DNA from 2 places in the Klebsiella sp. B345 genome. Region 2 is predicted to be linked to the other one. Evidence: predicted binding sites of a transcription regulator. Region 2 holds the regulator's gene; the other holds the start of a gene.

Region 1 (4,491 bases), 1.8 Mb from region 2:
AAAATGGCCCGCTTGCCGGGATTAAAGACCCGCAGGTGATGCGTTATGCGGTGGTGGTTTCCTACGCCAACGGCGCCGGGGCGCTGCTGCGCACGTTCTCGTCGAATCGTCAGGATGCGATTGATGAGATCAACGATATGGATGCCGATGAGTTCTTTGAACACGTGGCGAAAAAGCATCCCGCGCCGCAGGCTCCCCGCTATATCTGGAAGCTGCAGCAGGCGCTGGATGCCATGTAGCCATCTGGAGTATGCCCCCGGCAGGTAGGTGACCACCGGGGGCGTTTTTCAGAAGTCGTAGCCGACGGTGGCGGTGATGCTGCGCTCGGCACCCCAGTAGCAGTTGCCCGTTCCGTAGCAGCCGGAGATATACTCCCGGTCGCTGAGATTGTTGGCATTGACCTGAACAAAAGCCCCTTTCAATGACGGTGACCAGACGCCGAGATCGGCGCGGACCATCGCATCCAGCAGCGTCACCGACGGCAGACGCTCGGTGTTCGCATCATCAGCCCACTGTTTACCGATATAGCGCACACCAGCCCCCGCGCTGATCCCGGCCGGGAACTGATAACGCGCCCAGAATGAAGCCATCTGATCCGGCGTGAGCTGCGGCGTATTGTCGTTGGTGCCATCTTTGGTGTCCTGGAAACGCAGGCGGTTCCAGGTGTAGGAGGCCAGGGTGCTCAGCTCTGGCGTAATCTGGTTATGCATCTCCAGTTCGACCCCTTGCGAGTGGACCTTACCGGCTGGAATAAAGGTGGCGGTGGCGATATTCGGATCGCGGGTGGCCACATCTTTCTGGGTTAAATCATAGATAGCGATACTGTACATATCGCGGCTACCCGGCGGCTGGAATTTCAGCCCCGCTTCCAGCTGTTCGGCGGTGGTGGGTTTCAGTAAGGTTCCATCGGCGCCCGGCAGCATCGCCGGCGTAATGGCCTGGCTGTAGCTCAGGTACGGCGAGAGGCCGTTTTCCAGGGCATACAGCAACGACGCGCGACCGCTGATATGGTCATCGGAACGGCGGCTGGAGGTGCCGAAGGTATCGCTGACCTGCTGCGAGACGATGCGATCGTAACGGCCGGAGACGTCCAGATGCCAGCGATCCCACACCATTTCATCCTGCAGATAAATGCCGGTCTGATAGTAGCGACGATTATTGTTATCGCTGTAGGTCACGGTATGCCCGGTTTGCGCGGTATAGCCGCTAAACGGATCGAGCGGTGAGGCGCTGCCGGCACCAGTCCACAGATCGTTGCGGAAGCGGTGATATTCCGCACCGAGGATCAGCGTATGGGCCAGCTCCCCAGTGTTAAAGTCGGCGCGCAGGCGGTTGTCGGTGGACCACGCATCGAGCGAGCCGCGAGAGCCGCTGTAGCCGCGTGCCAGCATGTCGCTGTCCCCAACCCAGCCGACCTGGTAGACCTGATCGAGAGAGACATTAGTGTGGGTGTAGCTCCCGGCGGAATAGGCCGACCAGGTATCGTCGAACTGATGCGTAAACTCGTAGCTGTAGATCTGCTCACGACGTTGATAGCCGTCTGACGGATCGCCTTCATTGGTGCTGGTGGAAAGCTTGCGCCCGTTGTGCGCGTAGCGGGTGCCGTCCAGCGGCAGCGAGCCATGGTAGCCGCCAGAGGGATCTTTTTGCAGGTAAGCGCGCAGTAACAACGAGGTGTCGGTATCCGGCTGCCACAGCAAGGACGGGGAGATGGCATAACGCTCTTCACGGGTATTGTCGTACTGGGTGTCGCTGTTGCGCGTCATCCCGATAATCCGGTAAGCCCATTGATCGTTAATGGCATCGGTATAATCGAAGGCGGCCCCTTTGGTGTTTTGCGTCCCGCCGCTCAGGCGGAAATGGCCCTCGGAAGTAAACTGCGGGCGTTTCGAGGTCAGGTTAACCACGCCGCCGGGGACACTCTGGCCATACAGCGCCGAGGAGGGGCCTCTGATCACATCCACCCGTTCGATAAACCACGGGTCAATCTGTAGGACGTTGTGGCTCCCGCCATCGCTCATCAGGCGCATGCCGTCGAGGAACAGGTTATCTACGTCGCCGCCGTGATAGCCGCGTAATGACACCGTATCAAAACGGGTCGCGCCGCCGCCAAAGCTGGAGTACACGCCTGGGGTATATTCCAGTGCCTGGCTGATGGTGTTGGCCCCCTGGTCATCCATCTGCTGGCGAGTGATCACCGAGACCGACTGCGCGGTGGTGATTAACGGCTGGTCGGTTTTGGTGGCCCCGGCGGAGGTTTTCGCGCTATAGCCCTCGGTGGGGGCGGTGGCGGAGTCAACGGGTTGCGCGGTGACGACCACGGTCTCTTCCGCCACGCTGGCGAGAGGGAAGGCGGCGGCCAGGGCGCACAGGAGCGCGGAGCGTTTAAAGGTGGTGCGGGCGATCATGGCATAATCCTGAGTAACCGCAGCCTGGTACTCCTGTACGCCGCTACGGAAAAGGCGAAAGTGTCTTCTTTCGTAAAAAAGTAATGCGAATTATTATTGTTACGCTTTGCGTTATCAAGCGGTGATTACGTAGCGTGACAATCAAAAGCCATGAAAAGACTGCTGTTTATTCACTTCAGCGCGGATAGACCGGGGCGTGCGGAGCAGAAGGCGTGATGACTGGCTACCAGATCTGGTAGCCAGGAGGGAAGATATTCAGAGGGTTACGGTGCCGCTTTTGCAGCCGGAGCGGCTATCGCATCGTTGGCGGCAGGTGCGGTGGTGGCGGGGGGCTGGTGGTACTTGGCGCGTCGAGCGGGCGGGTGGCCGGCAGCGAGTCACAGGGTTTATCCTGCGGGCAAACCAGATCCAACATTTTCAGCGTCACGCCGTTGGTCCAGCCGAAGCCGTCCTGCAGCGGATATTCACCGCCGCCTCCGCCGGTGCCCGTCGAGCTGACGTCATACTTTTCAACCAGTTTTTGCTGACTGTTGTAGGTGTGCTGGACGTTGCTGAGGAAGCGCCAGCTGACCTCAAGGGCGACCTTTTTCTGACCATAGTTCTGCAACCCTTGCGCAGCCACCCACTGCAGCGGCGCCCAGCCGTTGGGGGCATCCCATTGCTGGCCGCTGTTGACGGTAGTGGTGGTTAAACCGCCGGGTTTCAGCAGTTGCGATTCGGCGGCAGCGGCCACCTTCGCGGCCCGCTCGCTGGAAGCAGCATTGACGTACAGCGGGAACAGGGCGGCGGCGGTCAGCTGGTTTCTGACCTTATGGGTCTTGAGATCGTAATCGGCGTACCAGCCCGCTTTATCGTTCCACAGGTATTTCTCCAGCGCCTTCTGACGGGCATTGGCCTTGGCGTCGTACTGCGTCGCCTTGCCGTTATCCCCGGCCGCTTTGCTGGCCCGGGAGAGCACTTTCTCCATATGGAACATCAGGGCGTTCAGGTCCACCGGGACGATGCTGGTGGTACGAATGGTGCCCAGCTGCTGCGGATTATCCATCCAGCGCGAACTAAAATCCCAGCCTGAGGCGGCGGCGGAACGCAGATCGCGATAGATCTCGGTGGCCGGGCGATTGGGGTTGTTCTTCGTGGTGGTGACATCATCAAGCCAGGATTCCGGGCGCGGAGTGTCATTATCATCCCAGTAGCGGTTCAACAACGCGCCATCTTCCATGCGCACCACCCGCTGATTGGATTTCCCCGGCTCAAGCGCGTCGGCGCCTTGCATCCAGTACTGATACTCTTTTTCCATCTGCGGCAGGAAGGTCTTCAGCGCCCGATCGCCGTCGTGGGTGGCGAGCAGTTCCACCATAAACGGGAAGAACGGCGGCTGTGAGCGGCTCAGATAGTAGCTGCGGTTGCCGTTGGGAATATGCCCCCAGGTGTCAATTTCAGAGGCGAAGTTCGCCACCATATCGGCGACTTTATCCCAGTGGCCGCTCTCCGCCAGGCCCAGCATGGTGAAGTAGCTATCCCAGTAATAGACTTCGCGGAAACGCCCACCGGGAACCACGTACGGTTTGGGCAGCGGCAGCAGCGAATCCCATTTCTCGACCTCAACGGTACTGCGGGTCAGCACCGGCCACAGGCCGTTAATATGCTGACGTAGCGTCTGGCCTTTCGGCGGCACATACTGGTCATTTTCCCGCGGCAGCGTGAAATTGAGCTCGACGAAATGGCGCAGGTCGAAGCTGGTCTGGTTTTTTTGCATTCGATAATCGGCGAGGATCATCAGCGGGTCGCTATTGGGGATGGCATCGGCAAAGGTTTTTTGATCGGTAAAGAGCCGGGCGCTTTGCACATCGTTAAACAGCGGTCCGAGCAGAATATCCGGGGATTGCGGCGTGGGGGGATTTTCCAGGGCCTGGGCGCTCAGGGTCGATAGCGCGAACAGCGCGCCTCCCAGCGCTAAAGCGTAGGGTAGCGTAGGGGGGCGACGTGAAACCTGACTCGTCATGGGGCATTCTCCTTATTATTTCAGACGGTCTTACCACTGCGTTTGACCATCTGGAAACCTTAGACGAAGATCCGTTGTCCG
Region 2 (4,491 bases):
GGTTTTTCCGGGAAAATCATCGGCGTGACCTCATCGCTGAGGGTCAGGTAATGTCGGTGCGCGTAATGCATGGCGAAAGAGCTTGGTAACAAAGTCCAGGAGGCAATCAGAGTGGTTGCCGTCAATACCAGATGCAGTACCCGGGTGCCACCGGTAAGGTTCTTCAGGGTGGAAAGCTCGCTGAGAATGGTAATGATACTGGCCGAACAGGCCAGTATCATCAGGGTTAATACCAGGGTCGCGCTCTGGTCTTGTATTCTGGCGATACGTGGGATATCGCTGACGTTGGTTAACAGCATTCTCAACCACATAAACAGCAAATACAGCCACGCCAGCACGTTCCAGCTAATCAACGCGCGCTGAATAGTCCCCAATCCTCGCGGTAGTAAGAAATAGCTTATTAATGCCGCGCACACCGCCAGCAGCAGCCAGAATCGCCCCTGAAAATAAGTTGTTAACTCAAAACGCATGGCTTCAATAACTTTATAAGGCAATGAATAGATTAACTGTAGATCATTGAATTTCGTCGGGAGGAGGGGACGACAAATATTCCCGCTGAAACGATGCGCCAACAAGCAGGGGCGGTAATTTTCGTGATGCGAATTAATCTTGTTTGCAGCTGGCTGAATTTTCCTCCGGGTCTGCTGGCGATGTTGGCGTGAAAAAGCGTTGTAAGCGCTTTCATTTCTTTTTTGTCCTGATTTTGCAAGCACTTCCGCGATAAAAGTATGACGGCTAATATTGTAACAAAAAGAAATAGAATATGTGCGCTTTGTCATAATCTTAAGCTTTGGTCGGCGAAAGAGATTGATAATTCGCGTCACGAAAAATAGTCTATCAATAGTGGTTATGCGGATTTTTACCGCTCCACTTTTTAGCAGTCTTATTTATTTTTTCGCGGTTTGCCCTTGGCACCGCTTTTAAAACGTCAAAGAGGATATGCACATGCGTACGTTTAGTGGCAAACGTAGTACGCTGGCGTTGGCTATTGCCGCCGTCACCGCGATGTCGAGCTGGATCGTTGTTCCGCAGGCCAGCGCAGCAGGATTTATTGATGATTCCACATTAACCGGCGGTATCTATTACTGGCAGCGTGAGCGTGACCGTAAAGATGTGACCGACGGCGATAAGTACAAAACCAACCTTTCTCACTCCACCTGGAACGCCAACCTCGACTTCCAGTCTGGTTATGCTGCCGATATGTTCGGTATCGACGTGGCGGCCTTTACCGCCATCGAAATGGCGGAAAGCAGCGAAAGCGGACACCCGAACGAAATTGCCTTCTCTTCACGAAATAAAGCGTATGACGAAGATTACTCTGGCGATAAGAGCGGGATCAGCCTGTATAAGGCCGCGGCGAAATTTAAATACGGCCCGGTATGGGCGCGTGCTGGTTATATCCAGCCAACCGGGCAAACGCTGCTGGCTCCGCACTGGAGCTTTATGCCGGGTACCTACCAGGGTGCTGAAGCCGGAGCCAATTTTGATTACGGCGACGCCGGTGCGCTGAGTTTCTCCTACATGTGGACGAACGAATATAAAGCGCCGTGGCACATCGAGATGGATGAGTTCTACCAGAACGACAAGAAAACCAAAGTCGATTATCTGCACTCACTGGGCGCCAAATACGATTTTAAAAATGACCTCGTGCTGGAAGCGGCGTTTGGTCAGGCTGAAGGCTATATCGACCAGTATTTTGCCAAAGCCAGCTACAAATTTGATATTGCCGGTACGCCGTTAAACACCAGCTACCAGTTCTACGGTACGCGTGACAAAGTCAGCAACGGCGGCAGCAACGATATTTACGACGGTACCGCCTGGCTGCAGGCATTGACCTTCGGTTACAAGGTCGCTGATGTGCTTGACCTGCGCCTGGAAGGGACCTGGGTGAAAGCCGACGGTCAGCAGGGTTACTTCCTGCAGCGTATGACCCCAACCTATGCGTCGTCCAACGGTCGTCTTGATGTGTGGTGGGATAACCGCTCTGACTTCAACGCCAACGGTGAAAAAGCGGTGTTCTTCGGCGCGATGTATGACATGAAAAACTGGAACATGCCGGGCTGGGCGTTTGGCGCATCATACGTTTACGCATGGGATGCTAAGCCGGGCAGAATGTCCACGCCGGACGCTTATTACAACGCGGATACCCGTCTGAAAGAGTCTGCCTACAGCCTGGATGCCATGTATACCGTCCAGGACGGGCGAGCCAAAGGTACGCTGTTCAAACTGCACTTCACGCAGTACGACAACCACTCCGATATCCCGAGCTGGAGCGGTGGTTATGGCAACATCTTCCAGGATGAGCGTGACGTGAAATTCATGGTTATTGCCCCGTTCACTATTTTCTGATGCCGTCGCGGCAGGCCTGAACCTGCCGCAACTCTGAGAGGTTAATGATGAAGAAACTATTGCTCATCGCACTAATGGCATCAGGGCTGGTAGCCTGTACGCAGTCTCCTGCGCCGAAAGAAGATACAAAACTGAAAGATGCCTACAGCGCCTGCATTAATACGGCGGAAGGTAACCCGGACAAAGTCCAGGCCTGCCAGAGCGTGCTGGATGTGCTGAAAGAAGATAAGCAGCATCAGCAGTTCGCCAACCAGGAAAGCGTACGAGTCCTCGATTACCAGCAGTGTATTCTGGCGACCCGCACCGGCAACGATCAGGCGGTGAAGGCGCGTTGCGACCAGATCTGGAAAGAGATCCGCAGCAACAATACCAAACCCTGATAACCTCCTGCCAACTCCGCATAATCAGTGCATAAAAAAAGCCAACCGTCAGGTTGGCTTTTTACTGTTTGCACGCGGGAAACTTATTTTTCCACCGCGTCGTGTGCATGCTCATCTTCGCGGCAATCGCCTTCTGCACAGTGGCCGTACAGGTACAGGCTGTGGTTGGTCAGACGGATGCCGTGACGGGTAGCGATTTCACGCTGGCGCGCTTCAATAGAGTCATCACTGAACTCGATCACTTTGCCGCAATCAAGGCAGATAAGGTGATCGTGATGATGCTGCTGCGTCAGTTCGAAAACAGATTTACCGCCTTCGAAATTATGGCGGGTAACAATGCCTGCATCGTCAAACTGGTTCAGTACGCGGTAAACGGTAGCCAGACCAATTTCTTCACCCATGTCGATCAGGCGTTTGTATAAGTCTTCCGCACTGACGTGATGGTTATCCGGTTCCTGCAAAACTTCCAGGATTTTTAATCGTGGAAGTGTGACTTTCAGGCCAGCCTTCTTTAATGCGGTATTGTTGTCAGTCATGCGGAATCTGTCCTGTTGCTAATCGATCTACTTCCATCAGCGGAAGTAATACAGAGAATCACCCGATGTAATGCGTCTCATTATAGAACTGCCATGTTGAAATGAAAACCGCAAGCATCGTGCCTTGTATGCTGTTAAAAACGAGGTGCCAGTTACAAACTGCGTCACCTGACCTCATCGAATCAGAGGACATTGTACAGATATGTGGTTAAAAGTTAAAAACTTGTAGCTATTAGTTTTATTGCTTTTACCTATCAAAACGGCGAAACCATAAGGTAACGCCGTTTGATCATTATGCGTTTTTGATTTCTTCGAGATGCAGCTCTTCAGAAACCTGCTTCACCCACTGCGAGACACGTTCGTTGGTCAATTCAGGCTGGCGATCTTCATCGATAGCCAGACCGACGAAGTGGTCGTCATCCGCCAGGCCTTTAGAGGCTTCAAAATGGTAGCCCGCCGTCGGCCAGTGGCCCACGATAGTGGCGCCGCGCGGCTCGATAATGTCGCGAATGGTGCCTAATGCATCACAGAAATATTCTGCATAGTCTTCCTGGTCGCCGCAGCCAAACAGCGCAGCCAGTTTACCGTTGAAGTCGACCTCTTCCAGCGTCGGGAAGAAATCGTCCCAATCACACTGTGCTTCACCGTAGTACCAGGTAGGAATGCCGAGCAGCAGAATGTCGTAGGCTTCCAGATCTTCTTTGCTGCTCTTGGCAATGTCGTGAACATCAGCAACATCTTTACCAAGCTGCTTCTGAATCATTTTTGCAATATTCTCGGTGTTGCCCGTGTCGCTGCCAAAAAAGATGCCGATGATTGCCATGAGTAAAATAACCTCTTGAAACTTAATAATGTGGTAGTGGCGTAATGCCCGCAGATAACGGCAATCATAGCAGAACAGGCGAGGGGGCGGAAACAGCAATCACGCCCGACTGCACACTCTGCTACATGAAAGCGTTTTTTTGAGGATTTTCAGGCTTTATCCTGGCGATGCAGGGCTGCCAGCTGAGTCATGAGTATCTCTTCGATCAAATCGCTGCGGTTCATATTGCGTGCTTCCGCAAGCTCATTGAGTGCGTCTACTGCCTCCGCGTTGAGTTTTAGCTCAACACGCTTCAGCCCGCGAACTTTATCGCGCTTGAGCTGATTACGTTTGTTGATGCGCAGTTGTTCATCGCGCGCAAGCGGATTGGTCTTTGGTCTTCCCGGGCGCCGCTCGGTTGCGA

What was found. Region 2 encodes Fur, which represses iron uptake genes when iron is present. Its sites were predicted from a motif close to ATAATAATGAGAACNACTATCAA; they were not measured.
Region 1: the regulator Fur is predicted to act here: its motif matches at 2,486-2,508, upstream of ACMYSO_RS04715 (TonB-dependent siderophore receptor).

Annotation. Positions count from the first base shown of each region.
Region 1 covers NZ_CP180443.1:1,004,481-1,008,971, reverse strand. The annotation lists gene emtA (membrane-bound lytic murein transglycosylase EmtA) at 1-239, shown strand, start outside; gene ACMYSO_RS04715 (TonB-dependent siderophore receptor) at 288-2,408, opposite strand; partial or broken gene ACMYSO_RS04710 (alpha,alpha-trehalase) at 2,672-4,410, opposite strand.
Region 2 covers NZ_CP180443.1:4,489,416-4,493,906, forward strand. The annotation lists gene ACMYSO_RS21050 (DUF1345 domain-containing protein) at 1-470, opposite strand, end outside; gene chiP (chitoporin ChiP) at 946-2,349, shown strand; gene chiQ (ChiQ/YbfN family lipoprotein) at 2,397-2,729, shown strand; gene fur (ferric iron uptake transcriptional regulator) at 2,813-3,265, opposite strand; gene fldA (flavodoxin FldA) at 3,558-4,088, opposite strand; gene ybfE (LexA regulated protein) at 4,238-4,491, opposite strand, start outside.